4 regions of the Vreelandella vilamensis genome follow, and region 4 is predicted to be linked to each of the others. Evidence: predicted binding sites of a transcription regulator. Region 4 holds the regulator's gene; each other region holds the start of a gene.
What was found. Region 4 encodes sigma-54, which starts transcription at its own class of promoters, with help from an activator protein. Its sites were predicted from a motif close to TGGCACNNNNNTTGCTNT; they were not measured.

Region 1 (7,819 bases), on a different contig from region 4:
GACGATCTCATAGACGATCTTGAAGACGCGCCATAAACCGCTAACCGCTACACACCCGGTTTCGTCCGCTTTCTTTGGCGTGGTAAAGACGATCATCGGCGATTTTCAGAGTTGCTTCGCTGCCTAGCGATGTTTCCGGGCAGGCAACGCCAACACTGGTTGTGACAGGTACGGGGTTGCCGTCATGGTCAAATAGCGTGGCGCCTTCGACCGCTTCGCGAATCCGCTCGGCCACGTAGGCTGCGTTTTCAGCGTCCGCCCCCAGCAATGCGACCACAAACTCCTCGCCCCCGTAGCGGGCGACGAAATCCCCAGCGCGCACCTGTAGCGCAATCAGGCGGGCAAATTCGCGCAGTACTTTATCACCTACCGAGTGACCATAGGTGTCGTTAACGCGTTTGAAGTGATCAATATCCAGCATCAACAGCGCATAAGGCACCCGTTTGCCGGTCCGCGCTTCTTCCCGCTCAATCTCGGCCAGTCGCCGCTCCATCGCCCCGCGGTTTAAAAGGCCCGTGAGTGCATCGTGGGTGGCCTGACGATACAGCCGTAGCAGCAGGCTGAGCTGAAAATGGTTGGCGGTTAACGCCACAATCAGCAACGTGGCCAGTAACCACTGAGCCTCAAGCCCCGCGGGTGTCATCCAGCTGCCGTTAACGTGTTGGGCAAAGACCAACAGTGCCTGCAGCAAAATCCCCGCCAACAGCGACTCTAATAGCGTAAACGGAAAAACGCTTAACGCGGCGACGAGCAAAAAAGGGATGAAGCCATAGCCCACCAGCGCTTGATTCGCGCTGCTGGGTAAAATATTCAACACCAGTGCGTAAAAAAGCGCAGGCAACGCAATCAAGGCACCAGCGCTAAACCGAATGCGGCGAATATTCTCTTCGCTGCGCCATGCCCACCACACCACAGCGGCAAAACCGAGCATCATCACAACGCGCCCAGCCAAGGTGTAGCGCTGCACGCTTGGAGGCAGCATCAAGGCATCAATCAGTAGCCAAAGTGGCGAAAGAAGTAAAAAAATAAACCCCACGGCCATCACGCGACTGCGCAGAAAATGGCCATGAGCAAACACGAAATCACGGCTATGATGGCGGTTGGTAAACGTATCGCTTAAGGCGCTAAGCGTATTGGATAACCAGGAAGACTCGCCCGGCTTTGCAATACTCGGGTCGCTTCGACGGTCTGAGTGCGCTGTCATCGGGCTTGGCATAACGTTAGCTCTTTTTGTCGTTAACGGACGAAAATCACACAAGAGTGTAACGCTAACCCGCTTTTCTTAGTGGCATCATGATATATGTCATACTGATACGTCGACGGCGACAATGTCCTGCCCACTATTTCCCTCCCGTGAGCAAACAACTCAGCATTAACTAAGCATCATCGGCCAGCGCTGGCAGTAGCGTTTTCAGTTTGCGGGTGAGCGTATTGCGCCCCCACCCGAGAAGCTCCGCCGCTTCGCCTTTGCGCCCGCCGGTGTGCTTGAGCGCTGTCTCGATGAGAATGCGCTCAAAATCCGGCACTGCCTCTTCGAGCAAATGGGTATGGCCTTCCGCCAGGGCATGGTCGGCCCATTCGCGAAATGCGCTGCGCCAATCGCCGAACGCCGAGCCCTCGACAGGACTCACGGCTCGAAGCTCGGGGGGCAAATCTTCCACCAGAATTTCGCGCCCAGAGGCCATCACCGTTAACCAGCGGCAGATATTTTCCAACTGGCGCACGTTACCCGGCCACGGCAGCCGCGTTAAGTGCGCTTCCGCCTCAGGGGTGAGCACTTTGATCTCGGTAGAGAGCTCCTTGGCCGCCTCCGCAAGAAAGTGGCGAGTCAAACGTGGGATATCTTCGCGCCGCTCAGCAAGCCGCGGCAAGTGAATGCGAATCACGTTCAAACGGTGAAACAGATCCTCACGAAAGCCCCCGTCTTCCACCAGCGACTCTAGGTTTTGGTGCGTTGCCGCGATGATGCGCACATCCACGTTGACCGGTGTATGGCCCCCCACGCGATAAAACTCGCCATCGGCCAGCACCCGCAGCAAGCGTGTTTGCGCTTCGGCGGGCATATCGCCAATTTCATCCAGAAATAGCGTGCCACCGTTAGATTGCTCAAAACGGCCTTGGCGCTGCGCGGTCGCGCCGGTAAACGCCCCCTTCTCATGGCCAAACAACTCGGATTCAATCAAATCCCGTGGAATGGCCGCCATGTTGAGCGCGATAAACGCCTTGCCCGCGCGCGGGCTGTGCTGGTGCAGCGCTTGCGCCACGCGCTCCTTCCCCGTGCCCGATTCGCCGTTGATCAGCACCGTGATATGCGAATGCGACAACCGCCCGATGGCGCGAAACACCTCCTGCATTGCCGGGGCTTCACCGATGATTTCCGCGTTGATCCCTTCTGGAGCCGTGATGGGCCGCTGGCGTTCACGCGCATGCGCTACCGCCCGACGCACCAGCGCCAGCGCTTCATCCACATCAAATGGCTTGGGCAGATACTCAAAGGCGCCGCCTTGGTAAGAGGCCACGGCGCTTTCCAGATCTGAGTGCGCGGTCATCACGATGACCGGCAAGTCCGGGTGCGCTTCACGGATACGCGCCATCAAATCCAATCCGTCGATCCCCGGCATGCGGATGTCGGTGACCAGCACATCAGGCGGGTCATCAATCAAACGCTTCAGCGCGGTGTCGGCACGCTCAATACATTCAACCTCCAAATCCGGCTGCGCCAAGGCGCGCTCTAACACCCAGCGAATGGCGCGGTCATCATCGACAATCACCACGCGGGCAACGTCGTTACGGCTTGACTCAGTCATCGCGCGTCTCCGATGCAATCATTATTAGACGAATCACTCACAAATAAGGGGATCAATAAACGAAACTCAGTGTGGCCGGGGGAAGATTCGCACTCGATCAATCCCTGATGCTGATGCAGGATCGACTGCGCAATCGAAAGCCCCAGCCCGCTGCCCTCAGCGCGTCCGGAGACCATGGGGAAAAACAACGTTTCCTGCAGCGTTTCGGGAATACCGGGGCCGTTATCAATAATACTGACTTCGCTCACCAGCCGGTGACGCTCAGCCCCCAAGGTAAACTGGCGCTTTGCACGGGTACGCAGCACTAACCTCGGCGAAGCCGTCTCGGCGTCTGTCATCGCCTGCACGGCATTACGCGCAACGTTCAACACCGCCTGAATCATCTGCGCTTCATCGCCGTAAAGGTCCGGTAAGCTCGGGTCGTAGTCGCGGATAATTTCCACCTTAGGGTGCTCGGCGATGAGCAGCGAGCGCACCCGCTCCAGCACTTTATGGATATTCACCGGCTTGTGCTTGACGATGTAATTAGGCCCCAGCATCGAGTCAACCAAATCTTTTAGCCGGTCGACCTCTTCGACGATGATGCGGGTGAACTCCTTGAGAGCAGGGTCATCCAGGTCCCGCTCTAACAATTGCGCGGCGCCGCGAATCCCCCCGAGCGGGTTTTTCACTTCATGCGCCAACCCACGGGCGAGCACTTTAATGGTCTCTTGGCGCGTGGTAAGGGCTTCTTCGCGAGAAATCTGCATCAGCCGGTCGCGCGGCTCTACCTCTAACAGTAGCTCATCGGCGGAGAGCGGCGTCACCGTGTAATCCACCGTTAACGGTTCACCGTTAAACGGCACAATGCGGGCTTCGCGCTTGGTATAGGGGTGAAACGCATCGCGGGCTTTGGCGAGAACGCTGTCAATGCTGTCACCGACGTCCGCGCCCCCTCCGAGCAACGCATCTAAGCTTGCGCCCTTCACGCGGCTCATGCTCACGGCCAAAAGCGCCTCTGCCGCCGGGTTCATCCAACGCACGGTGAGATTGCCGTCCAATAGCAGCACGGCGGTGGTGAGATGTTCGAGTAACCGCTGATACATGGAGTGTCCTGGGGCTTTGCCGGAAAATGGCGCGATCAACGCAACGATAAAGGTACTGTTGTAGAAAAATGATGTAGAAAAATACTGCAAAAAGCACGCCAGCTATCACGACAGCGGTAAGAAAAAGCGCCGCACCTGCCCGCTTGGCGCGCCAAACACCATTGTTTCTGGGTGATAACAGCACATCGTACTTAACATCGTGCTCGACATCGTGCTTACGCTATTTCGCTTATAGTGCACCAATAGAGTGCACTAGGGCGCAACCGTGATGTGTACCGGCGGCGTTTGGTGGCGCACGTGCCCTTGACTATCGAGTAGCTCCGCCTGTAGCTGATGAGTGCCTGCGGGTAAATTCGCCAACCAGAACGCCTCGCTGTGCAGCGCCGACTGGCTTATCTCACCGTTAACGCGCAGGCGCACTTGATGATCGTCGCGCAACCGCGGGCTTACCGAAAGCTCTACCGCGGTGGTTGGGTTTGCTAAGCGCGTGTTGTCGCGAGGGGTTTCAATCATAAAGCGGTCGTAGGGCATAAACGGCCGCCCAGGAGCCCTTCGCTGGGGCGCCTGGGCGGACGCTTTTGGCGCAGCACGCGAGGAGGAAACGCTCGGCAGGGGCGTGACCTCTACCTCATCGCCGCCGCTTGCAGGGTTATCGGTAAAGGTTACACGCCCTTGCTCATCCACGACGCGATAGACCGTCTGCGCCGGGAGCGGGGCAGCCAGCAGAACGCCTAACAGGAAAGCCACCACTTTTATCGCTGGTATGTGTCGCATGGCCATCTCCCAAAAACAGACGTGTGAAATGCAGAAACCCCGCCAAAGCGGGGTTTCTGATCGTCTCACCTTGAGTGAGCGAGTTTAACAGCCGTGCTTAGCAGCGAGTACTTAACAACTAGCACTTAACAACTAGTACTTAGCAGCTGTAGTACATATCGAACTCAAGCGGATGCGTGGCCATGCGCAAGCGATCCACGTCTTCCATCTTCAGCTCGATGTAGGCGTCGATCATTTCATCGGAGAACACGCCCCCTTCGGTCAAGAAGGCGCGGTCAGCGTCGAGCGCTTCCAGCGCCTGATCGAGGCTGTGCGCGACGGTCGGTACGGATTTACCCTCTTCCGGCGGCAGATCATAGAGGTTTTTGTCCATCGCATCGCCCGGGTGAATCTTGTTCTTGATGCCGTCGATACCCGCCATCAGCATCGCCGCGAAACACAGGTACGGGTTAGCGGTCGGATCAGGGAAGCGCAGCTCGACACGCTTGCCCTTGGGGCTGGCAGTGTACGGAATACGGATCGACGCCGAGCGGTTACGCGCGCTGTAGGCAAGCATAACCGGCGCTTCAAAACCCGGTACCAAGCGCTTGTACGAGTTGGTCGAGGCGTTAGTGAACGCGTTCAGCGCACGGGCGTGCTTGATAATACCGCCGATATAGTAAAGCGCCATTTCAGAAAGGCCGGCGTATTCGTCGCCCGCAAACTGGTTTTGGCCGTCTTTCCAGAACGACTGGTGAACGTGCATGCCCGAACCGTTATCGCCCACAATCGGCTTCGGCATGAAGGTCGCGGTTTTGCCGTAAGCATGCGCCACGTTGTGGATCACATACTTCATTTCCTGGACTTCATCGGCCTTTTTCACCAGCGTGTTGAACTTGACGCCGATTTCGTTCTGGCCGGCGTTCGCCACTTCGTGGTGGTGTACCTCAACGGACTGACCAATGGCTTCCAAGGTGTTACACATGGCACCACGCATATCGTGGAAGCTATCCACAGGCGGAACCGGGAAGTAACCGCCTTTCACACGCGGACGGTGGCCTAAGTTGCCACCCTCTACCTGACGATCCGTGGACCAAGCGCCCTCTTCCGAGGAGATTTTGTACATGGAGCCTTCGATGTCCGACTTCCAATGCACCTCGTCAAAGATAAAGAACTCAGGTTCCGGACCGAAGAAGGCGGTATCACCCAAGCCAGTCGACTGCAAATACGCTTCTGCCCGCTTAGCGATGGAGCGCGGATCACGATCGTAGCCCTGCATGGTCGCCGGCTCGATAATATCGCAGCGAAGCACCAGCGTAGCGTCTTCGGTGAAGGGGTCGAGGTAGGCGCTGCCGTCCTCTGGACTCAGGATCATGTCGGACTCGTTGATCCCTTTCCAGCCATTGATGGAAGAGCCATCAAACATTTGGCCATTTTCAAAAAACTCTTCATCCACATCGCGCGCCGGAATAGTGACGTGCTGCTCCTTGCCGCGGGTATCAGTAAAGCGTAGGTCAACCCACTTAATATCGTGTTCTTCAATCAGTGCAAGCGTCTTGGCTGACATGAGGTCCTCCGGTGTGAACGTAATTTGCGTTTTGCGCGCCCGAATTGCTAAGGCAATGGCGTGACGCAAAGGATTAATCGGCTACTGTTTTAGCACGTCAAGGCAGTGCCTGCCTACGTCATTAGCCGCTGGTAATAATAATGCAGGGAATATGCCAACCTTGCACCACAAAAGAAAAAATAAGAGCAAGTCACTGTTTTTAATCATTTTAATTCTAAACTTTTATGCGCTTTTATGTAGCAGAGCGGCCATACATTCACCACGCGCGGCTCTTAAACATTCAATTTGCACCACGATAAATCACAGCATCGACAAAATGCACCAAAATAGTGCTCATTATGCTAACACCGCGTATTTTCACGCTAAAAAGCGATTGATACACAATCAAACTAACCGCTACACTATATTACAAATAAAATTATGGATTCATTTTTGGCCATGAAACCGGTCGTGGCTGAAAACCTACATAAAGGCTGAATGCCTATGAGAGGATCGGTTAATGGGGCCTGTTTGCTTTATCATCGACGCTCTAGTGACCGGTGCTCAACTACCACGCCACTTGGCGAACATACGCTCACCTTACAATGAGTTGGCAAACGCCCCCATTGTGATTACCGCGCAACAGCCGGACCCACGCTTGGCGCGCCTTCAATATCATTATCAAGCCCAGTGTTTAATGATGCCTGCGCTGACGCTAGGCGCCCGCTTTAACGGCACCGTGGCTAAGCTAAAGGCTGAATGGTTGATTATCGCGTTGCAGAAAAAGCCATTACCCCCTGGCGCATGGGCGGGCTTAACCTCAAAGCTGGACGCTCACGTTGTCGATGCCATCCTCATCAAAGGCTCTACCTCTGCGCTTCCTATACGGCTGCTGCAGCGACTTCTCACCTCAACTCAGGCTCTTCCGCCCTATCTTGTCATTCATCGAAGTTGGCTAGAGAGGCTTGGTGGCTTTGACCCCGAGCTTGATAGCGACGCCATCAGCGATTTTTTCCATCGGCTCAACGCCTGCCCAACGCGCTGGAATACGTTAAACAACCCACGTAAAAACCCAGCCAACGGCAACATGCCCCCTTAACGAATCGCTAGCCACTTGCGATCTAGCAAACGAATGGCACTACCACTCAACATTACGCTAACTTGCAGATAGGCTCGACAGACATAGTCGGCGAATATGGTGCGTCAGCCGCACTACGCTTTATATTGCAGTATTACGCCAAGGAGACACCACCATGCATCAACACATTGAATGGGACGACCCCGGTGAGCACAGCGTCATGGCCGTCTTTTCACACGATAACGCCCCGCATACCCAAACAGGCCCAGGGGACATCCTCTCCGCACGCTACCAACAGCACGTCATCCGCGTAGAAGTCGAAGCCTACCGCCAAGACGACGCCGTCAGCATCGGCAAGGTTGTCGCGATTATCGACGCCAACGGCCAAAGGCGAAAGCAACTCGGCAAGCTCGCATTGCACGATTACGTCCGCCTGCCCGACGACAAACGCGCCTTCGAACCCCAACCCGAAGATGAGGACGACAACGAGGGTTAAGTGAAACCATAAGCACAGAGCAACTGCTAATACTTATGAATTGCACTTGTCGTG
Region 2 (7,819 bases), on a different contig from region 4:
GGCGGAGGAGCGTGAGGTGGTGGACATTGTTTCGTGGACATCGCCGCCGCGGCGGTCGGTGATTAAATCGCCTTCGTGTAAGCGCCCTTCGGCGTGGACTAAACTCCCGTGTTCTTCTAATGTTAGAGCGTCGCGGGTAAAAATACGCGCTCGTGCGGCGTCCGCTACCACGATATAGGTTGTCATCGTACGCATCCTCCTTCTTTTCGCGAGTGCTTGCTTGTCTTTCCACCATGGCAAGCGTTTGTGGTTTGGTCAAATGCAAGTGAGTGTCGCTAATGCAAGTTAACCATGCTGTGCTAGGCTCAGGGCGTTCAACAATGTTGAGAAGTGCGACGATGCCTGTTCCTCTTACCCCAGATGCGCCGCGTTTGCTTAATGCGCTCGCCACCGGCAGCGCGGCGTTATTGCAACGCCGCTTTTGGAGCAACGGGGTTAATCAGTTGTTGCAAGAACTGGGTGAGGCCTCGGGTGTTAGTCGCGTATGGATTTTTCAGCTGCTTGAGCAATCTCCTAGCGGCCTACTCCAGGACTATGTGTTTGAGTGGGCGTCCACGACCGACTATCGCCAGTTGACGCAAAAGCGCTTTCGCTTTTTCTCTATGGCGATTGATGATCCTGAGTACGCCGATATGGTCACGCGCCGCCAGCGCGGTGATGCTCATGCCTGCATTGTCTCGCAACTCTCCCCCGGTCCGCTGCGCGAGAACCTGGAAAGCCAGGCTATTCGCTCCATGGTCACGGTGCCGATCATGGTCAACGGCCAATGGTGGGGCACGCTGGGTTTTGATGACTGTGAGCGCGAAATCGCCTGGGAAGGCTCTGGGCTTCAAGCATTAACCATTGCTGCAGAGCTGATTGCTTCAGCGATCTACCGCCATCAGCTCAATAGCCGCAAGCGGCAGGTCGATCTGCTCCAGCGTGTCGCCGCCTGCGGTGCTTGGGAAGTGAACCCCGCTAGTGGTGCCACCTGGTGCTCTTCAGGGCTATTAGCTTCCCTGGGTTATCCGCAAGATTATGCTCGGCTGCCGCTTCGGCGGCTCTTAGCGCATATCGTGACAGAAGATCGCCTTACGCTATGGGCCCTTTTGCGCCAATGCTGTGGGGTGTGTAACAGCAGCTGCCGTGTCGATGTGCGCTTGATCGACCTGCAAGGAAATACCCGCTGGCACGAACTCGTGATTGAGGCTCATTACGTCTCCTGCGGGCGGCTTGCGGGCATCGCCGGCTTGGCGATTGATATTTCTCAGCGCAAACAAGGCGAGGTGCAAGCGCAAACGGAGGCGGAATTTGACGAGCTCACCGGCGCGCATAATCGGCGGGGCATGGTGCGCTATATTCGCGAACTTTTGGAAAGCCGAAAGTGCCAGCGCCCGTATTTATTGTTGCTGGATATTGATCACTTCAAAATCATTAACGACCGCTATGGTCATCCGGCAGGAGATACCTTGTTGAAAACCCTGGCCAAGCGTCTTGTTGGGGAGCTACGCCCCGATGACTGCCTAGTGCGCTTAGGCGGGGAGGAATTTGCGGTGGTCGTCGGTGAGATGGGAGAAACGCAGGTGCTGCAGCTTGCTGAGCGCCTGCGTTGCTGTATTGCCGAAGACCCGTTTGTGCTCGATGCCCTGCCCGGCATCGGCGGTACGCTGAGTGCTTGCGAGGTGAGCGTACCAATGACGGTCAGCTTGGGCGTGGCCACCATGATGCCGGGTGAGAGTGTCGGCCACTGCCAGTCGATGGCCATCGCCCAAGCGGATCAAGCGCTTTACATCGCCAAAGAAAGCGGCCGTAACCGTGTGGTGGCCTATTGGCAGCGTTAGGCGTTCGTTAGTGCCCCAAAATCTGGCTCAGGAACAGCTGGGTGCGCTCGGACTGCGGGTTGTTGAAAAACGGCTCGGGCGCGTTTTCCTCAATGATTTGCCCCTGGTCCATAAAGATCACCCGGTCGGCGACGGTCTTGGCGAAACCCATTTCGTGGGTCACACAGATCATGGTCATGCCTTCCTCGGCCAGTTCCACCATCACGTCCAGCACTTCTTTGATCATCTCAGGGTCAAGCGCTGACGTGGGTTCGTCGAATAGCATGACGTCCGGGTGCATGCACAGTGAGCGGGCAATCGCCACGCGCTGCTGTTGGCCGCCAGAAAGCTGCCCTGGGTACTTGGTAGCCTGCTCGGCAATACGCACCCGTTCCAGGTACTGCATGGCCAATTCTTCCGCCTCTTTGCGCGGCTTTTTCTGCACCCACATCGGTGCGATACAGCAGTTTTCCAGCACTGATAAATGCGGGAACAGGTTGAAGTGCTGAAACACCATGCCGACGCTGCGGCGAATCTGCTCGATACGCTTCACGTCTTGGGTCAGCGGGACGCCGCCCACGACGATGTCCCCTTTTTGGTGCTCTTCAAGGTGGTTGATACAGCGAATCAGCGTTGATTTACCCGAACCCGAGGGGCCGCACACCACGATACGCTCGCCGCGCTTGACCTCAAGATAGATATCTCGCAGTACGTGAAAATCGCCGAACCACTTATTGACGTTGTGCATCTCGACCATCAGGTCGGCGGTGTTAGTGGCTGCTTGTGTCATGTTGAAGTCCTACTCAAAACCTGGATGTTTAAACGCATCAAAAACGACATTACTGCTTATGACCGGTATTTAGTTTGCGCTCTAAGTACTGGCTGTAGCGCGACATGCTGAAACAGAAAATCCAGAAGACAAACGCGGCAAATACATATCCCTCCAACGAGAAGCCCAGCCAACGCGAGTCGGAAAGCGCCGCTTGCACGATACCCAACAGATCAAACAGCCCAATGATCATCACCAGCGTGGTGTCCTTGAACAGCGAGATAAAGGTGTTGACGATACCGGGAATCATCATCTTCAGCGCCTGCGGCATGACGATCAGCCCCATGCGTTTCCAGTAGGTCATCCCCAACGCGGCCGCTGCTTCATCCTGGCCTTTGGGAATCGCCTGCAAACCGCCGCGAATCACCTCTGCCATATAGGCGCTCTGGAACAGCGTCAAGCCGATCAGCGCACGGATAAGGCGATCAACACTCAGTTCTGTTGGCAAAAATAATGGCAGCATCACTGACGCCATAAACAGGATGGTGATGAGCGGAACACCGCGCCAGAACTCGATGAAGATTACGCAGAAGGTTTTGACAATGGGCATATTGGAGCGTCGCCCAAGCGCCAGTACGATGCCGATGGGCAGCGCGCCAATCATCCCGACACTGGCCAGCAGCAGCGTTAGCATCAAGCCGCCCCAGCGGTGAGTGGAAACCTGCGGCAAATCAAAGTAGCCGCCGTGCAGCAGCACATAGGCGATGACCGGGAAACCTAACAAGGCAAATACGGTTACCCAGCGCTTGAACGGCAGCCGGGGAATCACCATCCAGGCGATAATGCCGGCGAACATGGCAAACACGATATTGGCGCGCCAGTACTCCTCGCTGGGATAAAGGCCATATATAAACTGGGAAAAACGCGCGTTGACGAACACCCAGCAGGCACCCACCCGGGAACAGTCTTCGCGGCTATCGCCCACCCAATCGGCATTGATAAACGCCCATTGAATAGTCGGCACCAGCAGCAGGTAGAGTACATAAAGGCCCAACAGCGTGAATAGGCTATTGATCGGGCCGTTGAACAGGTTACCGCGTAGCCACGCAATGGGCCCAATGGTGCCTTTGGGGGCCGGCTGCTCGGGTATCATGTCTTTGTTGTGAATCATAAGGGTCGCCTCCGGCCTAGCGTTCCACCAGCGCAACGCGAGCGTTGAACCAGTTCATGAACATGGACACCAGCAAGCTGATGATCAGATAAACCGCCATGGTCATGGCAATCACTTCGATGGCCTGACCGGTCTGGTTAAGCGTGGTACCGGCGAAAACCGAGACCAGATCGGGGTAACCGATGGCGGTGGCCAGTGAGGAGTTTTTAATCAGGTTTAGGTATTGGCTGGTGAGCGGCGGAATGATGACGCGCATGGCCTGGGGAATGACCACCAGGCGCAGGACGAGCTTGCGCGGCAAGCTGAGTGCCTGAGCGGCTTCCGTTTGTCCATGCGGGATCGCCTGAATACCCGAACGCACAATTTCGGCAATGAAGGAGGCGGTATAAATGGACAGTGCCAGCCACAGTGCCAAAAATTCGGGAATAATGGTGATACCACCACCGAAATTAAAGCCGCGCAGTACCGGCATTTCCCAGGTAACCGGGACGCCGGTGACCACCAGGATCAGCAACGGAAGGCCGAAAATAAGCACCAGCGACATCCAGAAAACCGGCAGGCGCTTGCCAGTGGCTTCGTGACGTCGTTTATTCCACACAACCAGTGCGATGCTGGCAACAATGGCGACGACAAAGGTGGCGGGAATCAAGCCAAAGCCGGATTCAAACAGCGGTTGGGGAAGATATAGCCCCCGCACGTTCAAAAATATCGCCTCGCCAAACGCCATGCTTTCTCTGGCGCTGGGTAAGGTACGCAGAACGGCGAAGTACCAGAAGAAAATCTGCAACAGCAGGGGGATATTACGAAACGTTTCGATATACGCGTTGGCCAGTTTAGAGATCAGCCAGTTGGGCGATAGCCGTGCGATACCCACGATAAAACCAATAATCGATGCGGCTAATACCCCCAACCCACCGACCAGCAGGGTGTTAAGCAAGCCAATGATAAAGGTGCGCCCGTAGGTGCTTTGGGAAGAGTACTCGATTAGCGTTTGACCAATACCGAAGCCGGCTGTGTTGTTTAAAAAGCCAAAACCAGTGGTGATACCACGGGCATCCAAGTTGGCTTGGGTATTGCCGATAATATAGATCAGAAACGCCACGACGGCGGCGACTAAAATGAGCTGAAAAATAAGCGCGCGCTTCGCGCGGTCTCGCCAAAACGGCGGCTTTTGGCCGACGGGGCGAGCATCGGGTCGTACAGACATGGGTGGCGTCTCCGCGATACACAAGGTCAATCAGATGGCCCGCCTATGCCCTTAAAATAAGGGGCGGCGGGCCAGGGTCAAGCGAGACGCTTAGCGAATCGGCGGTGCGTACTGGAAGCCACCTTCGTTCCACAACGCGTTAACGCCGCGTTCAATTTCCAGCGGGGAGTCCATGCCCACGTTGCGGTCAAAGCTTTCAGCGTAGTTACCCACCTGGCTGACAATGTTGTAAGCCCAGTCAGCGTCAAGGTTCATGCCTTCGCCGTAGTTACCGTCTTGGCCCAACAGGCGCGCGATATTAGGATCGTCGGAGGTCAGCATTTCTTCCGCGTTGTCGCTGGTCACGCCGTATTCTTCGGCATTCAACATGGCAAACAGCGACCATTTGACAATGTTGAACCAAGTGTCATCGCCTTGGCGAACGACGGGGCCGAGCGGCTCTTTGGAAATGACATCCGAGAGGATTACGGAGTCTTGTGGGTTCTCAAGCTGGATACGCAGTGCGGCCAACTGAGAGGTGTCAGAGGTCAGCACGTCGCAACGGCCTGCCTGGTAGCCACCCACGGTCTGTTCCGAGGTATCGAACACGATGGGGTTGAATTCCATGTCGTTGGCACGGAAATAATCGGCCAGGTTCAGTTCGGTGGTCGTACCGGACTGAATACAAATCGACGCACCGTCGAGTTCATCAACGCTGGTAATGCCCAGGTCGCGTGCGACCATAAAGCCTTGGCCGTCGTAAAAGTTAACGCCGGTGAAGTTAAGGCCAAGGGTGGTATCGCGCGTGGTGGTCCAGGTGGTGTTACGTGAAAGAACATCCACTTCCCCCGACTGCAGTGCGGTGAAGCGCTCAACAGCGTTAAGAGAAATAAAGTCTACCGCGTCAGCATCACCAAGTACGGCGGCAGCGACGGCGCGGCAGACGTCAACGTCAAGCCCCTGCCAGTTGCCATCGTCATCCGGTGCCGAAAAGCCCGGCAGGCCGTCGCTGACGCCGCAACGAACGGCACCGTTTTCCTGGGTGTCTTCCAAGGTGTCGGCTTGAGCGGTGGCACCGGCTAACGTAATGGCACCCGTGGAGGCCAGCAGGAATAAGTGTTTCTTGTTCAACATGGTCGTTCCCCTTACTTGGTTTACTGTCGTTATGCATGCAGATGCATGACAATAAAAACTAGCAAGGAATGTGCCAAAGAAGATACGCCGGGAAATTCAGCGGTTTTCAACGTAATATCAGCGATATTGAGGCACGTTTTGCGATAAAACGTGCCTCAGGCGGCTAATTTTTGCACTTTATTGGTGCGTATGCGTGCCGCGTGCGCCCCTGTCTTGACTAGGCAAGGGCGTTGCGCATAAAGGGGGGTAACACGAGTGCGCCGCGATGCGCTTCAGGTGTGTAGTACTGCAGCGGCATGCCGTGGCCTGCGGCAGCCTCTTCGCGAAAGCGATTCACATCGGTCTCTTTACCGGCAAGCGTCACGCTCCACCAGCCGGAAGGGTAGACAGGCTGGGGGAACGGCAGTGTGGCGACGCTATTAAAGCCTGCTTCGCGCATATCATGGCGCAGCTCGCGGATGATGGTAGCGCTATGGTAAAGCGGCGATTCACTTTGTTGCACCATCACGCCGTCGGGAGCGAGGATGCGGTGGCAACGCTTGAGAAAGTCGGTTTTAAATAACCCCTCCGCTGGGCCGACCGGGTCGGTGGAATCAATGATCAGCACATCGATGCTGGCGTCTTCCGCGTTATCCACCCACTTGACGCCATCGGCGAAGAGAAGCTCGGCGCGCGGGTCGTCGTTGGCTTCCACCAGCGACGGGAAGAAACGCTCGGCGGCTTTGGTAACTTCTTCATCGATGTCGATTTGCGTGACGTGCTCAACCCCTGGGTGGCGTAACACCTCTTTTAACGTGCCACAGTCGCCGCCGCCGATAATCACCACGCGCTTGGGGTCTGGGTGAGTAAACAGCGCCGGATGGGCGATCATTTCGTGGTAGAGGAAATTATCGCGCTCGGTCAGCATTACGCAGCCATCCAGCACCATCAGGTTGCCGTAGGTGTCGGTGGCGTACACTTCAAGATGCTGGTAGGGGCTTTGAAAATCGAGCAACTTTTCGCTCACTTTGAGCGAAAAGGCGCTGCCATGGTGGTCAAAGACTTCGGTAAACCATGCGTCATGCGGTAACGGGTTCATTGGGTCGCGATCTCCCGATGATACTGTGGACTGAGGTCATGCAGCGCGTCCATAAAGGCGGTGACGTGATCGGGGTTGGTGAACTGATTGATGCCGTGGCCAAGGTTGAACACATGACCGGGACCGGGGCCGTAGCTCTCCAAAATCCGTGCGACTTCGGCGCGAATGGCGGACGGGCGAGCAAACAGCACGTTGGGGTCAAGGTTGCCCTGTAGCGCTACTTTATGCCCCACGCGGGCACGGGCGTCGGAAAGCTCCGTCGACCAGTCTAGCCCTACGCCGTCTGCGCCTGCACAGGCGATATGCTCCAGCCACTGGCCGCCGTTTTTGGTGAACATAATCACCGGCACACGGCGACCGTCATGCTCGCGAATCAGCCCGGAGACGATTTGCTCCATATAGCGCAGCGAGAATTCAAGGTAGGCCGGGGTGGACAGGGCTCCCCCCCAGGTGTCGAAAATCTGCACCGCTTGCGCGCCCGCGCGAATCTGCGCGTTCAAGTAGTCGGTTACCGCGTGTGCTAGCTTATCGAGCAGCTGGTGCATGGCATCCGGCGTGTCGTAAAGCATGGTTTTGACGTGGCGGAAGTCTTTGCTTGAGCTGCCTTCTACCATGTAGGTCGCGAGAGTCCAGGGGCTACCGGAGAAGCCGATGAGCGGCACGCGGCCGTTGAGTTCGCGGC
Region 3 (7,819 bases), on a different contig from region 4:
CCAGTGCCGTTAATGACAATGGCCAAGTTGAGCTGCTTGCTGTCATCAACACCAAGACACTTGAAGAAGGCAAGCTAACACTTGAGGACCAACCACTAACGCTACGTGAGCTTCCCTACCGCATTGAACGCTTGGACCCTGAACAGTTAGCTCAAACGATCCCCACTGCGTAACCGTTACTTCGCTTGATCAATCGGCAGCTTGAAAAGCCGCGCTGCCGTTAGCGTACTCGCGTTGGCAATGGCGCTTTCAGGTTGTTCGCGCAGCGCCGCCACGCGGTGGCATACCTTGGCCACGTAAGCAGGCTCATTACGCTCCCCCTGATGCCCGCAAAGCGGCATATCGGGGCTATCGGTTTCCAGCACAAACGCATCCTCTGGCAATGACTTGATGGCACGCTGTAACCGTTTCGCTCGTGGGTATGTCGCCGCTCCCCCAAGTCCTAACACGAAGCCCAAATCCAAAAACGCCTGTGCTTGCTCGGGCGAGCCTGAAAAGGCGTGAATCAAACCACCGGCGGGCAGCTTGAGCTGGCGCAAGCGCTTGGCTACCTGGTCGTTAGCCTGTACGCAATGAATAATGACCGGCAACTGCCGTGCCTTGGCTAAGCGCAGCTGAGCGTTAAAAAAGTGCCACTGATCCTCCCAAGTATCGTTAAAGCGTGCATCAATACCGCACTCTCCTATCGCGATAACCTGGGTGTTCTTATCCAGTATTTTATCAAGCGCATCAATGTCTTCCTCCTGATGCGCTTGGATAAAATAGGGATGTAGTCCCAGGGCAATACTCACCTCGTCACGCTGCCCTAGCGCTAGCACATTTTCCCACCGTGAACGCCTTGTACCCGGCACGACAAAATGCTGAACGCCCTTGCACTTTGCCCGCGCGAAAACGGCTTCGCGATCACTATCAAAATCGGCAAAATCCAGATGGCAGTGAGCATCGACCAACATAGAAAAAGCCTAGTGCTCGCGCGTGGGCTGGAAGCGAATCTCCGGCCAGCGCTCTTGCGTCATTTGAAGATTCACCCGCGTAGGGGCGATGTAGGTTAAATAACCGCCGCCATCAATTGCCAAGTTGGTGCTCGCTTTGCGTTTAAACTCTTCCAGCATTTTGGCATCTTCGCAATAAACCCAGCGGGCCGTATTAACGTTCACCGCTTCATAAACGCAGTCCACTTTGTACTCTTCTTTCAGCCGGTGAGCGACCACATCAAATTGCAAGGTGCCCACGGCGCCGAGAATCAGATCGTTATTATCCAGCGGCATGAACACCTGAGTCGCACCCTCTTCTGAAAGCTGCTGCAACCCTTTTTGCAGTGCTTTCATCTTTAATGGGTCTTTCAACCGCACGCGCTTAAACAACTCCGGTGCAAAGTGCGGAATACCGGTAAAGCGCATGTCTTCACCTTGGGTAAAGGTGTCACCAATCTGGATCGTGCCGTGGTTGTGCAAGCCGATAATATCGCCAGGCCAAGCCTCTTCCACCTGTGAGCGATCCGACGCCATAAAAGTCAGCGCGTCGGCAATTTTGACATCTTTACCAATCCGTACATGGCGCATCTTCATGTTCTTATCGTACTTGCCCGAACAAACGCGCAAGAAGGCAATGCGGTCGCGGTGATTGGGGTCCATATTGGCCTGAATCTTGAAAACGAAGCCGGTAAAACGCTCATCGTCCGCTGGTACTTCGCGGGTGTCGGTCTCCCGCGGCTGCGGCGCCGGGGCATACTCAACAAAGCCATCAAGCATTTCGCGCACGCCAAAATTACCCATCGCGGTACCAAAGTAAACGGGGGTTAACTCACCCTGACGGTACGCTTCTAAATCAAATTCATGCGAGGCGCCGCGTACTAACTCTACCTCCATGCGCAGCTCTTCGGCCTGTTCTTCGCCAAGAACCTCATCAACATCAGGATTATCTAACCCTTCGATGCGCTTATCATCGGGGATACGGCTACCTTGCCCCTGGGTATAGAGATGGACGGTGTCGTTATAAAGATGGTAAACGCCCCTAAAATGGCGCCCCATACCAATCGGCCACGTCATCGGCGCACACTGAATATTGAGAACCGTTTCAACCTCGTCCATGACCTCGATCGGATCGCGAATGTCACGATCCATTTTATTGATAAAGGTCAAAATGGGCGTTGTGCGCAGGCGACACACTTCCATCAACTTGATGGTCCGATCCTCAACACCCTTGGCGCCGTCGATGACCATCAGCGCCGAATCTACCGCCGTGAGGGTGCGATACGTATCCTCAGAAAAGTCTTCGTGCCCCGGCGTATCAAGCAAGTTAACAATGCGCCCACCATAAGGAAACTGCATCACGGAGGTCGTCACCGAGATCCCCCGCTCCTGCTCCATTTTCATCCAGTCGGAGGTCGCATGGCGATCATTACGCTTGCTTTTCACCGAGCCTGCCATCTGGATAGCATTGCCAAAAAGCAGCATTTTCTCAGTGATGGTGGTTTTACCCGCGTCGGGGTGCGAGATGATCGCGAAGGTTCTTCTGAGCCCGGCTTCTTGGGCGACTTTAGCGTCGGACATTAGACTCTCTGAGGGGTAGTAAATAGGGTTAATAAAAGATTTTTCTACCGCCCATTCTAACGTAAAGCGCCAGCTATATCAGCTGGCGCTTTACGTGCTTACATTAAGGCGTCATCGACCTAGGCGTAAGTATTAACCTGAGTGCCCAGATTACCTTCAGAAGCGAGGCTGGAGCCCTGATCAGATCCAGAACCAGCCGTCGCTGACTCCATTAGCGCCGATACCTGCTGTTCTTGATTATCCAACGCTTCCTTAAAAACCTGCATTTGTGCTTGCTGGGCACTCTGCGCCTGGTTCATATACAAGGACGTACTTACTGCATTGCTGACAGAAGCATCCATTGCTGCCTCCTTTTCTGTACCATAAATGTACTACTTACATTAGCAGGGCTTGAACGCATGCGCAAAAGCCGCAGCTGCCAATGCTGGTATTTCTAGAAACGATTGGCGCTAAAAGGTTCCATATTAATGGCAGTGGGTTGACCTTCGATCATATCCGCCAGCAACTGACCCGTCGCGGGCCCCAAGGTAAACCCTTGGTGCCCATGCCCAAACGCTAGCCATAAACCTTTGTGCTTTGTCGCTGGGCTTATCACCGGTTTCATATCGGGCAAACAAGGACGCGCTCCTTTCCAGGGCGCATCATCACAACGCTCACCAAGCGGAAACAACTTTCGCGCGGCTTTCTCCGCCGAAGCAAGTTGCGATAGATGTGCTGGCGCCTCTAGATCGTCTAATTCCGCCCCGGTGGTCAGGCGAATCCCGGCTCGCATGGGCGCCAGCAAGTAACCTACATCAGCATCCATTACCCAATGATTGAGGTTAGCTTTTTCTTGGCTTTTGTAATGCATGTGGTAGCCACGCTTAACAAAGGTAGGAAAGTGATAGCCCAGTGGTTTAAGCCAGCGCGCGGACCATGGCCCTAGTGCAACAACGACATCATCCGCTTTAAGCGTCTCGTTTGCCGTCTTTACTGTCCATGTTGCCTCACCGTCCTGAGATAAACCCTGTACCTCACTTTGTATAACACGCCCGCCGCTTGCTTTGAATGCATCTGCATAGGCGGCCACCAAAGCGCCAGGATCCGCTACCGTCCAAGGGTCGAGCCAATGAATCGCCCCGACGATCTCATCACTGATGTCCGGCTCTTTCACAGCGAGCGAGGTACGATCAAGATGCTGAAACGCCACACCAAAACGTTTTTTGTTTTCGGCAGCCTCTTTCAGGCGTTTGTCCAAACTCGATTGAGAGCGGAATAATTCCAAAAACCCCTGCTTCTTAATTAATTTTTCCGCCCTCGCCGCTTCAATCATGGGGGCATGGGTATCTAAGCAAAGCTGAATCAGCGAAGCATACTCCGGTACGATGCGCTGATAAGCGCGAGGAGCTGAGTTCTGCCAGTACTGTAATAGTGGAGACGCCGCGTGGATCATGCCCCCTGGACGATAGCGGATATCCACACGACGATTAGGCAACACGCCTAATAATGTTTTCATATCACGCGGAAATGCATACGGACGCACGGCTTCTCGCTGAATGATACCGGCATTGCCAAATGAAGTTTCTCTCCCCGGCTCGCGGCGGTCGACCAACGTGACGTCATGACCACGCCTAACCAAATGCCAGGCGATACTGACACCCACCATACCTGCCCCTAAAACGATACTACGACGCGTCATAGTGTGATTCCTGTTCGTCTAACGTGGTCAACGTAATCTTAGTGTATTTTTTATACACTAAACTTTTTGTTTAACTATAGAAATTAGCACCATTTTTAACGTATTTAAATAGACGAAAAAACCATATTAAATCTTAAAAAAGAAAAATATTACTTTAAAGACAACAAAATTAGCCATGTTTACTATTAGCGGCATGACTTTTGCAAAGCTAGTATGAACCACTGCTTCTTGCTTCAACCTCAGTGGAGCGCTGGCGTTAATAACGTCGAGGAAGCAGCACTTTTGGCACTTAATTGGTGCAGTTCATGCACGCTTATGGAGAAGCTACCATGCCAGAACGACTGCTCATGGACACCACACTTATTGATTCTCTTTGGGTTTTATGGGCCGCCGCCTTGGTTTTTGTCATGCAAGCCGGCTTCTTATGTATTGAAGCAGGCACCACGCGCAGCAAAAATGCCATCAACGTGGCGATGAAAAATATTGCCGATTTTGCCGTCGCCATCAGTGTCTTTTGGCTAGCGGGTTTTGGAATTATGTTCGGCGCCTCCCACCTAGGTTGGTTTGGGACCTCACATTTTGGCTGGACACTGACGACTAACGACAGCTGGCTACTGACCCTGTTCATTTTCCAAGCGATGTTTTGCGCCACCGCCGCCACAATTGTGGCGGGTGCAGTGGCTGAACGCATACCGTTCATTGGCTATCTTTGGCTCTCATTCTGGGTAGCCATACTGATTTACCCTTTTTATGGCCATTGGGCATGGGGCAGTGTCGCAACCGGGAAGCCCGGCTGGTTAGAAGCCTTAGGGTTTATTGATTTTGCCGGTGCCACTGTAGTCCACAGCGTCGGTGGCTGGGTTGCGCTGGCAGCGGTGATATTGATCGGGCCGCGTCGAGGTCGTTTTCACAAAGGCAAGCCGCCAACCTATTTCCCGGCCGGCAACCTTCCCCTTGCCATGCTTGGCGCTTTGTTCATGATTTTAGGTTGGTTTGGCTTTAACGGCGGCAGCACGCTGGGTATCGATGCTCGTATTCCCGGCATTCTGGCCAACACCATGTTAGGTGCCGTTGGCGGTATTCTATCGGCGTTACTTATCGGTTGGCGGGTACGACGCTATGCTGATGTCATGTATGCGCTTAATGGCGCAATCGCCGGTCTAGTGGCGGTAACCGCGGGGGCACATGTCATTTCACTGGGTGCGGCGTTTTTTCTCGGCGCAGTAAGCGGTTTACTCATGGTCTTTGCCAATGAATGGCTGCTTAAAAAGCATATTGATGATGCCGTTGGGGCTATCCCCGCGCATTTGGTGTCCGGCATCTGGGGCACCTTGGCGTTTGTGTGGTTTGCCGACCTTTCCGCGCTAAACACGGGCCTCTCGCGTAGCGCGCAATTTGGGATACAGCTTTTGGGAGTGGTGGCCTGTGGTGTGTGGAGCTTTGGTATTGCCTGGCTGCTTTTGAGTATCACCGCCAATTTTTTACCACTGCGGGTCAGTTGGGAGGCGGAAAAAATGGGCCTCAATCTTGCCGAACACGGCGCCACTAACGAGTTAGCGCAATTACTCGCACATATGCGCCGCCATGAACAACAAGGCGATACCCAAGAGCGTATTGACGCCGACCCTTTTACCGAATTGGGCGAAATTGCGGCGAGTTATAACCGCGTCTGCGCCGCCATGGAAAGCGCAGTCGCTCATACCCGTGTGATGCTGAGAAACCTGCGTGACGGTGTGATTACGTGGCAAGCCGATGGCACGGTGACGGGGTTTAATCCAGGCGCCGAAAAACTGTTTGATATAAGAGCAGAAACACTTATTGGCAAACCCGTCACGAACCTTTTGTCCGACATCACGCTTGCTCCCGGTAGCCGCGGCGAACTCAAGCTGCGTACCGCCAAGCAGGAAGTTCGCTATCTCGAAATTCAAATCAGTCAAGGTGCCGACGGGTCTGCGTCGGAACACTCCGGCATGGTTAGGGATATCACGGAACAGCGCTTACTTCAGGAACAATTAAACCGTGAGCGCGATCTCGCACGCACGACACTTGCCTCTATTAACGACGGCGTCATTACCACCGATGCTAGCGGCTGCGTTACCTTTATCAATGCCGAAGCACGTCGCTTGACCGGTTGGCGGCTTGAAGAAGCTCAAGGAAAACCCATTCATCACGTTTATTGCCTGATAAACGAGGAAAGCGGCACACCTCTGGCCAACCCCGCCCGCTTTGTGCTCAATAACGGCCAACCACTGCAGTCTGATACCCATTGTTTGCTGCTGCACCGTGATGAAAGCCGCACCCCGATTCAGCATAGCGCTGCCTCGATTCGCTCTCGGGAAGGCCTAACTCTCGGCGTCGTCGTGGTATTTCAAGATGTCAGCCTGACACGCGATTTATCGGCACAGCTAACCTATCAAGCCAGCCACGATGCGCTGACGGGATTAATCAACCGCCGCGCATTTGAAGCCACATTAGCGGCGTTACTTGACGGCAACGGCGATTGCGACCATGTGCTCTGCTATATTGATCTTGACCAGTTTAAGATCGTTAACGATATCTGCGGCCACCTGGCGGGCGATGAGCTTTTACGACAGATCGCACAAAAGTTGAAGTCGCACGTGCGTGGCAGTGATACCGTCGCCCGTTTAGGCGGTGATGAATTCGCCCTATTGCTACCTAACTGCGCACTTTCCAATGCTTGCCAGGTTACCGAAGCGCTGCGTAAAGAGGTCGAGAGATTTCGGTTTGCCTGGCAATCCCATACCTTCAGCATTGGCACCAGCATCGGTATTGTGGCCATCATCCCGCACCTGCCCATGACACTTAATCAAGCGCTTCAGGCAGCTGATATCGCCTGTTACGCAGCCAAAGAGGCAGGACGTAATCGTATCCATTGCTATGAAAGGAGTGATAACACTCTGGTAGAGCGTCATGGCGAGCTCCAGTGGGTACAGCGCCTACAACGCGGGCTAGATGAAGATGCTTTTCGTCTCTTTGCACAACCTATCGTCGCGGTCAGTGCCAATACGCCGGCTTACCACGAAATTTTATTGCGTCTTGAAGAGAACGGACAAATTATTAGCCCGGGTAGCTTTCTGCCTGCGGCAGAGCGCTATCACTTGATGCCCAAAATTGACCGTTGGGTAGTGAAAAATACGCTTGCCTGGCTAAGCGATCACTGCCGCCAGGCAGCTCCTAATGCGCTCTCATGCTGGGGCGTCAACCTTTCCGGCGCATCGCTATCCGACCCGGCTTTTTGTAATGAGCTGATTCAACAAGTGACTAATGCTCATCTGCCGCAAGGCACGTTATGTTTTGAAGTCACCGAGAGCGCCGCTATTGCGCAACTTTCTCGCGTTAGCGAGCTCATTGTTCAGCTCAAAGCATTAGGCTGCCACTTTGCTCTTGATGATTTTGGTACAGGGCTATCATCGTTTAGCTATTTAAAGCAGTTGCCGGTGGATTTTCTTAAAATTGATGGTCACTTCATTCGCCACATTCACCAGGACCCGATTGATCGCGCCATGGTCGAAGCCATTCACTCCGTGGGCAAAACACTCAATATCGCCACTATTGCCGAATTCGTCGA
Region 4 (7,819 bases):
ATACCGCCAGAGAGTTCTGATGTCATTAAATGGCGGGCACCGCGCAACCCGACCGCTTGCAGTTTTAATAGCACGATATCACGCACCATGGCATCGGGCAGATCAGTGTGCACCCGGATGGGAAACGCCACGTTTTCAAACACATTTAGATCCGAAAACAATGCGCCGGATTGAAACAGCATTCCCATCCTTTTACGCAAACTGAAAAGCGCTTTACGCGGAAGCCGATGCACATCTTGACCATCGATAATGACGCGACCGCTGTCGGGGTGCAACTGCCCGCCAATCAACTTCAAAAGCGTGGTTTTACCCGTACCACTAGGCCCCATGATCGCCGTTACTTTACCGCGCGGTATGGACAAACTGACGCCGCGGAATATCTCATTATCTCCGCGGGTAAAATGAACATTTTCAATTTCAATAAAGCCAGCATCCGTCATAGCAAAAGCACTCATTCCAGGCACGAGACGCCGTCCCGGCGTAAACGCTATGCGTTTATCGTGTTAACAGCGTTCAAAATAGTTATCGAACATTGTATCCTAACCTGCCCTGGCGCTGCCAAAACAATTGTTGCCTGAAGGGGTGTTCATTATCATGTAATGTTACTTTTATTTTTTACCGCCACGCATCTCTTTATTACTACCTCTTTACTACTATGGCCTAAATCAACCATGACGATTAGCCCACTACGCGAAAGTGCGCAGCGCACTTTACAAATTGAGCAAGCCGCCATTGGTGGCTTACAGGCCAAACTTGACGCTCAGTTTGACCACGCCTGTGAATTAATTCTCGCCTGCCATGGGCGTGTAGTTGTCACGGGCATGGGAAAATCCGGCCACATCGCGGGCAAAATTGCCGCCACACTGGCGAGCACGGGCACCCCGGCATTTTTCGTTCACCCCGGTGAAGCTAGCCATGGCGATTTGGGCATGATCACGCGCAGCGACGTCGTGCTCGCCTTGTCCAATTCGGGCGAAACCGCGGAAGTCACCGCCCTACTCCCGCTGCTAAAACGTCTGGGTATACCACTTATCAGCATGACTGGGCGCATCCACTCGACGCTTGCACGCCATGCCGAAGCACATTTAGACAACGGCGTTGAGCGTGAAGCTTGCCCCCTTGACCTTGCTCCCACTAGCTCAACCACAGCCGCGCTGGCATTAGGCGATGCACTTGCCGTGGCATTGCTTGAAGCACGAGGCTTTACCGCAGAAGACTTTGCGCTTTCTCATCCTGGCGGCACGTTAGGCAAACGCCTACTACTGCAAGTCAAAGACGTCATGCACGTTGGCGAACGCCTACCGCAAGTTTCGCTTGGTAGTCCGCTGCGTGATGCATTGATAGAAATCACCCGCAAAGGGCTTGGCTTTACGTGCGTCGTTGACGATCAGGGACGCCTAGCCGGGGTATACACCGATGGCGACTTGCGCCGCACACTGGATCACCACCATGACCTGCGAGCAGTCTGTGTCGATGACGTAATGACACGTCCGGGTAAACGCATTACACCTGACGTTCTTGCGGCAGAAGCCGTACACTTGATGGAAGAGAGCAAAATCACAGCGCTTGCTGTTGTGGATGAGCAGCAGCGCCCCATTGGCGCCCTCCACATGCACGACTTACTCGTCAGTGGCGTTATTTAACGGCCCTTGATGTCACTTTTTATGGAGGCTACATGACCCTACCTGTCCCACTTATTGATCAGTTGCGCCGTGTGCGCTTACTTGCTCTTGACGTTGATGGCGTTTTAACCGATGGCCGCCTCTACTTTCAGGCCGACGGAATGGAAATTAAAGCGTTCCACACTTTAGATGGCCACGGGCTAAAACTCCTCAAGCGTGCCGGCCTCCACGTCGCCATCATCACTGGGCGAGATTCCCCCATGGTAAGCCAACGGGCAGCGGCACTTGGTATTTCGCACGTTTACCAAGGTTGCGAAGATAAGCTTGCCACCCTGCGTCACCTTTGCCAGCGACTGAGCATCGAGTTAGACCAAACCGCTTACTGCGGCGATGATTTACCCGACTTAGCCGCGATCAAGCGAGCCGGCGTCGGCATAACAGTGCCTAATGCCCCAGATTACATGCACAAACATGCTGATTGGGTCACTGAACGCTTGGGCGGGCACGGTGCCGTGCGTGAAGTCTGCGATACACTATTAGATGCTCAAGGGCACTGGGGTGCAGTAGTGGATACCTATTTACACGGCCTGCCCTCTGCGTGATACCCATGCCGATTCAGCGCTTCAAAAATCGTATTTTACTGCTAGCGCTTGTTGTTGGATTAGGCACGCTATTAGCGTGGTGGGATCTTTATGACCGCGATTCCGTTGTCCTAGACCCAAAAGCCCAAGCGCAAGAACCTAGCCACGTGGTGAAAAACGCCACGCTTACGCTTTTTGATAACAGCGGTGAACGTCATCAAGTTCTTAGGACAGCGCAATTAACGCACACGCCCGAACGTACCATCACGCAACTCGTCGCCCCTCAAGCGACACTTTTTGATAACCAGCAACGTCGTTGGCATGCCAGTGCGGAACGCGGCACCATTGACCAGCGAAAGCATCTGATACTCTCGGACAACGCACAAATTCGCGCCCCAGAGGAAGACTGGCAGCTTGAAACCGAGCAATTACACTACGATAGCGATACCGCTTACGCTTATAGCAACACCCCCGTGCGCTTGCAGCAGCCGCCACAACACATGCAAGCCCAGCGCATGGAGGTATGGCTCAACCTAGACGCCTTGCGCTTAACGGGTAATGTGCGCGGCTATCATCCCGTAGTAGCCCTTGACGAGGACTCCCCATGAAAGCCAACGCTTTTCTTTATGGTTCACTGTTGGCGCTAGCGCTAGGCTTATCAGCAAGCACGGCTTACGCAGCCCCTAGCGACCCTGTTGAAGTTGAAGCTGATCAGCTAGACATTGATCAGCGCGCTGGCACTGCTGTTTATCGCGGCAATGTCGAGATTCGCCAGGGGGAAATGCAACTTCGCGGTGACCAGGTCGAAATTATACGCAATGAAGCGGGCGAGCTATCGCGTGCCACGGCCATTGGTAATCGCGCTTATATGCGACACCGCCCCGATGGACAAGAAGCACTGATGGAAGGCCACGCAAGGCGCATTGTTTATCACCTTGCTGAGCGCCGCATTGAGCTCATTGACCGCGCCGAATTGACTCAAGCAGGTGACCGCTTTACCGGTGGACGATTGGAATATTTTATTGACCGCGAAGTCGTCCAAGCTCGCTCCAACGTTGAGGGTAGCGACAACCAGCGAATTCGCATGACGCTACAGCCAGAGCAGTCGTCTGAATAGGAGAAGAAACCGGGTGTCTTTTGACGATATTACCGCGACAAGCCAGCCGCTAACACCGAGCAAAACATTAAGTGCACGCCACCTGGCCAAGAGCTACAAACGCCGCCGGGTGGTTAAGGATATCAACCTCGATATCGCACAGGGCAGTATTGTCGGGCTACTCGGTCCTAACGGTGCAGGCAAAACAACATCGTTTTATATGATCGTCGGGCTGGTGAAAGCCGATGCGGGAAAGGTCAGCATTGATGAACGGGATCTCTCCCGCGCACCCATGCATGAACGTGCAATCGCCGGCATTGGCTACCTTCCTCAAGAAGCCTCAATTTTTCGTAAGCTCTCAGTCGCCGATAACATCATGGCGATTTTAGAGACCCGCAAAGACCTCAACCATGCGGCGCGCGAAGAACACCTTGAACACTTGTTAAACGATTTTCATATCACCCATATCCGCGATAACGTAGGAATGAGTCTCTCCGGCGGAGAGCGTCGCCGAGTGGAAATTGCCCGCTCGCTTGCCACGGAACCCGCTTTTATACTGCTCGATGAACCGTTTGCCGGCGTTGATCCTATTTCCGTCGGTGACATTAAATCGATTATTCGCACGCTAAAAGCACGCAACATTGGGGTATTAATCACGGATCACAATGTGCGCGAAACGCTGGATATTTGCGATACCGCCTATATTGTTAGCGACGGCCATATTATTGCGAGCGGCTCACCGCACACGATTTTAGATAATCAAGAAGTACGTGAAGTCTATCTCGGCGATGATTTCCGCCTTTGACATCCTCTCCACCCTTCAGTGCTGGCGCGTTTCAGGATGGAGATTCCCAGGTCGTCACCTTCCTGATTTCTGCTTCAAAGACGATTGCCCGAGGGAATGGCTTGGTTATCGCCGCAAAATCCCATGGGGATTTTTACGGTGACGAACCAACGCCTATCCCCCAGGTCTCACATCGTCTCCACAGACGTATACTTCCCGAGTGCCCCTCGGTAGGTCGTGTTGACGATAGGAGTATAGCACTGTGCAAACAGACAGCAAGGGCAACCGATGGATGCTACGCTTGTATCCACTCCCTTCGCGCTTCGCGACTCAGGAAGTGATTTTACGCGCTGTCGGATAATCCCCGCATCAATCAAAATCGTGGCACGTATTTTGCAGGCGGCATGCTTATTGCTAGTTGCACACAGGTTCAACGGGCCTTAGTGTGGAGCCTTTCTCTAGTGTAGTGGTTACCTGCGAATGGTCATGAAAGCGTCCCTTCAACTGCGTGTTGGTACCCAGCTAACGATGACACCTCAACTGCAACAGGCCATCGCCCTATTGCAGCTCTCGACGCTGGAACTTCGCCAGGAAATTCAGCAAGCACTTGATGCCAATCCGATGCTCGAGCAAGAAGAGGAATTCAGCGAGCAAGCCATCATCGAGCAGAAAGAAGCTGGCTGGGAGGACAACATCCCCAGCGAACTCTCCGTGGATAGTGAATGGTCAGATACCTATCAAGACTTCAGTAGCGCATTAAGTGGGGGCAGCAATGCCCACGATTTTGAACGTGACACGCCTAACCAAAGCCTGCAAAGCCACCTGATCTGGCAGCTGGCAATGACGGATTTTAGCTCACGCGAGCAGCTTATCGCGGAAACGTTGATCGACGCCGTGGACAATAATGGCTACCTGCTGCAGCCACTTAACGAACTACGCGATGGATTACGCCACCAGCACGTGGACGGAGTTAACCAGCGTGATATCGAAAGCGTCTTGCTTCGCCTCCAGCAGTTTGAACCTACCGGTGTGTTTGCTCGCGACTTGCGCGAATGTTTGATGTTACAGCTTGCCACCGTACCCGACGATACCCCCCTTTTAATCCCGGCTCGCAGGCTAGTGCGGCAGTTTTTAGAAGCGCTCGGCCGTGACGATCGACGCCTGTTAAAACGCCGCCTAAGCCTCGATGACGAGCAGCTCGATGACGTGATACAGCTCATCAGAAGTCTTGACCCACGTCCGGGCAGCACCTTTGGCAACGCCGAAAGCGGTTATGTAATACCCGATCTGGTCATTCACCATGATGAACAAGGCTGGCATTTAACCCTCAACCCTGACGCCATGCCCCGGCTGCGCATTCAGCCCGACTACGCTAGCTTGATCAAGCGTGCCGACAAAAGCCAAGACAACCAATTTCTCAAAGAACATTTGCAAGAAGCCCGCTGGCTAATCAAAAGCCTAACAAGCCGTAATGATACTTTGCTGCGCGTAGGACGCGAGATCATTGCGCGCCAGATTGACTTTCTTGAGTACGGCGAGGAAGCCATGAAACCGCTGATCTTGGCCGATATTGCAGAAGCTGTTGAGATGCACGAATCCACGATTTCACGCGTCACAACGCAAAAATACGTGCATACGCCGCGCGGTGTGTTTGAACTAAAGTACTTCTTCTCTAGCCAAGTCAGCGGCGGTCAAGAGGGTGAAGGCCACTCCAGCACAGCAATTCGCGCACGAATCAAAAAGCTAATACAGGAAGAACCGGCGAAAAAACCCCTATCGGACAGTCGACTCGTCACGCTTTTGAGTCATGAAGATATTAACGTGGCACGTCGCACCGTCGCGAAATACCGCGAAGCCATGGGCATTCCCTCTTCGAGTGAACGACGCCGATTACGCTAGTTAATCGGAATCTGCCGTAAAGGGCTTTGCTTAATAGAAAAAAGGGTTACAATCGAAAGACAGTCCGATAGATAAGGAGTACGTCAATGCAAGTCAATATCACCGGTCATCATGTAGAACTGACTGACGCCTTGCGTGACTATGTCAACGAAAAGCTGGCTCGTGTTGAGCGCCACTATGACAATATCACAACCGTTCAGGTGACGTTGTCGGTAGAAAAAGAGCGCCAGCAAGCCGCATGCACGCTTCATGCAGCCGGTGCAGATTTGCACGCTGAAGCAACCGATATCGACATGTATGCTGCTATCGATGCTTTGGCGGATAAAATTGATCGCCAACTCGTCAAACACAAAGAAAAAGCACAGGCACGCGCCCAAGGCGCTGGTGCACGGTAAGCTAATGACATTGGAAACGATACTCCCCCCGGAGCGCGTGCTTTACGATGTCCCTGGGGGCAGCAAAAAAAGGGTGCTGGAGTTCTTCAGCACCTTTATCGCCCAAAACACGCCCAGCCTTGATAGCCAAGAAGTGTTCAGCCGCCTAATAAGCCGTGAGCGGCTTGGCAGCACGGGCATCGGTAATGGGGTAGCCATTCCTCACGCGCGCAGTCCTCACTGCACGGCACCTATTGCGAGCTTTTTGAAGTTGACCGAAGCGGTTGATTTTGATGCCATTGATGGTGACCCGGTGGACCTTGTGTTTATTCTGCTTGTACCTGAAGAGGCGGATGACACGCACCTTGCGCTACTCGGTCAAGTCGCCACGATCATGAACGACGTCGATACCCGCACCCAACTTCGCAAAGCAGGCAGCCAACGAGAACTTCTCGACTTAATTAGCGAAAAAATACGCGCTCATTCAACGTAAGCGAGCATTTTTGCTGTGTACCTCAGCAAAAAAATGTTCTGACCCTATCTTGTTCTGCCCCCATAAAGGGACACTCTATGCAACTGGTCGTTATCAGTGGTCGCTCAGGCTCAGGTAAATCGATTGCCCTTCAGGCTCTGGAAGATCTTGGCTACTATGCGATAGATAATCTACCGGCCGTTTTGCTCGGCTCTCTGGTGGATGAAATCCGCGATCAGGGTGAACAAGCTCGTATAGCTGTCAGCATTGATGTTCGCAACTTGCCTGGCGCACTTGAGCAGCTCCCACGTTTACTCGCTGAGTTAGAGCAGCGCGGCATCCACTTTCAGGTGGTCTTTCTTACCACCGATGCCAGGATTCTCCTTGAGCGCTATTCCGCCACCCGCCGACGCCATCCGCTAACGCGCAACAGCGAGCTAACGCTTGAAGAAGCGATCGTAAAAGAAGAAGAGGCGTTAAGCGAAGTACGCGACTTAGCCGATCTCACCATAGATACATCGCGCCTCTCGGCTCACGATTTACGCCAGCGAATCACCGACCAAGTGGCCCATCACCAGCCTGACCAACTTACCATTACGTTTGAATCGTTTGGGTATAAACGCGGCGTTCCGCTTGATGCAGATCTCGTGTTTGATGTGCGCTGTCTGCCTAATCCCTATTGGGACCCCGCATTGCGCCAATCAAACGGACGCGATGACGATATTCAAGCCTTTTTAAGCACCTACCCTATCGTAGAGGCCATGTGCCAAGATATCCATGATTGGATAATTCGTTGGCTACCTGCTTACCAAAGTAGCCAACGCAGCTATATGACAATTGCGATCGGCTGCACGGGTGGTCAGCACCGTTCTGTCTACTTGGCCGAGCAGCTTGCCCAGCGCATAATCGCCACTACCGGCGAAGCCCATCTGCGACACCGCGAACTAGGCCTACAATATATCATCAATGAAAGCGGCGTTACGTAACGTCG

Region 1: a site for sigma-54 is predicted at 3,976-3,993, ahead of glnL (nitrogen regulation protein NR(II)). Genes of this name have one in related genera too.
Region 2: a site for sigma-54 is predicted at 6,118-6,135, ahead of QC823_RS09695 (amino acid ABC transporter substrate-binding protein). Genes of this name have one in related genera too.
Region 3: a site for sigma-54 is predicted at 4,420-4,437, ahead of amt (ammonium transporter). Genes of this name have one in related genera too.

What each region holds. Positions count from the first base shown of each region.
Region 1 is NZ_JARWAN010000001.1:676-8,494, reverse strand. Features, by position in the region: gene QC823_RS00045 (ChaN family lipoprotein) at 1-36, shown strand, start outside; gene QC823_RS00040 (GGDEF domain-containing protein) at 41-1,216, opposite strand; gene ntrC (nitrogen regulation protein NR(I)) at 1,377-2,807, opposite strand; gene glnL (nitrogen regulation protein NR(II)) at 2,804-3,892, opposite strand; gene QC823_RS00025 (DUF4124 domain-containing protein) at 4,145-4,666, opposite strand; gene glnA (glutamate--ammonia ligase) at 4,806-6,212, opposite strand; gene QC823_RS00015 (hypothetical protein) at 6,712-7,290, shown strand; gene QC823_RS00010 (hypothetical protein) at 7,445-7,765, shown strand.
Region 2 is NZ_JARWAN010000014.1:32,177-39,995, reverse strand. Features, by position in the region: gene QC823_RS09720 (host attachment protein) at 1-186, opposite strand, end outside; gene QC823_RS09715 (sensor domain-containing diguanylate cyclase) at 339-1,820, shown strand; gene QC823_RS09710 (amino acid ABC transporter ATP-binding protein) at 1,828-2,589, opposite strand; gene QC823_RS09705 (amino acid ABC transporter permease) at 2,639-3,739, opposite strand; gene QC823_RS09700 (amino acid ABC transporter permease) at 3,756-4,946, opposite strand; gene QC823_RS09695 (amino acid ABC transporter substrate-binding protein) at 5,037-6,059, opposite strand; gene speE (polyamine aminopropyltransferase) at 6,277-7,137, opposite strand; gene hemE (uroporphyrinogen decarboxylase) at 7,134-7,819, opposite strand, start outside.
Region 3 is NZ_JARWAN010000005.1:31,532-39,350, reverse strand. Features, by position in the region: gene ygfZ (CAF17-like 4Fe-4S cluster assembly/insertion protein YgfZ) at 1-173, shown strand, start outside; gene QC823_RS04430 (TatD family hydrolase) at 177-953, opposite strand; gene QC823_RS04425 (peptide chain release factor 3) at 963-2,552, opposite strand; gene QC823_RS04420 (putative motility protein) at 2,672-2,893, opposite strand; gene QC823_RS04415 (NAD(P)/FAD-dependent oxidoreductase) at 2,986-4,230, opposite strand; gene amt (ammonium transporter) at 4,560-7,819, shown strand, end outside.
Region 4 is NZ_JARWAN010000004.1:86,239-94,057, forward strand. Features, by position in the region: gene QC823_RS03710 (ABC transporter ATP-binding protein) at 1-440, opposite strand, end outside; gene QC823_RS03715 (KpsF/GutQ family sugar-phosphate isomerase) at 672-1,643, shown strand; gene QC823_RS03720 (KdsC family phosphatase) at 1,676-2,224, shown strand; gene lptC (LPS export ABC transporter periplasmic protein LptC) at 2,230-2,811, shown strand; gene lptA (lipopolysaccharide transport periplasmic protein LptA) at 2,808-3,320, shown strand; gene lptB (LPS export ABC transporter ATP-binding protein) at 3,334-4,104, shown strand; gene QC823_RS03740 (RNA polymerase factor sigma-54) at 4,564-5,982, shown strand; gene hpf (ribosome hibernation-promoting factor, HPF/YfiA family) at 6,069-6,377, shown strand; gene QC823_RS03750 (PTS sugar transporter subunit IIA) at 6,382-6,849, shown strand; gene rapZ (RNase adapter RapZ) at 6,927-7,814, shown strand.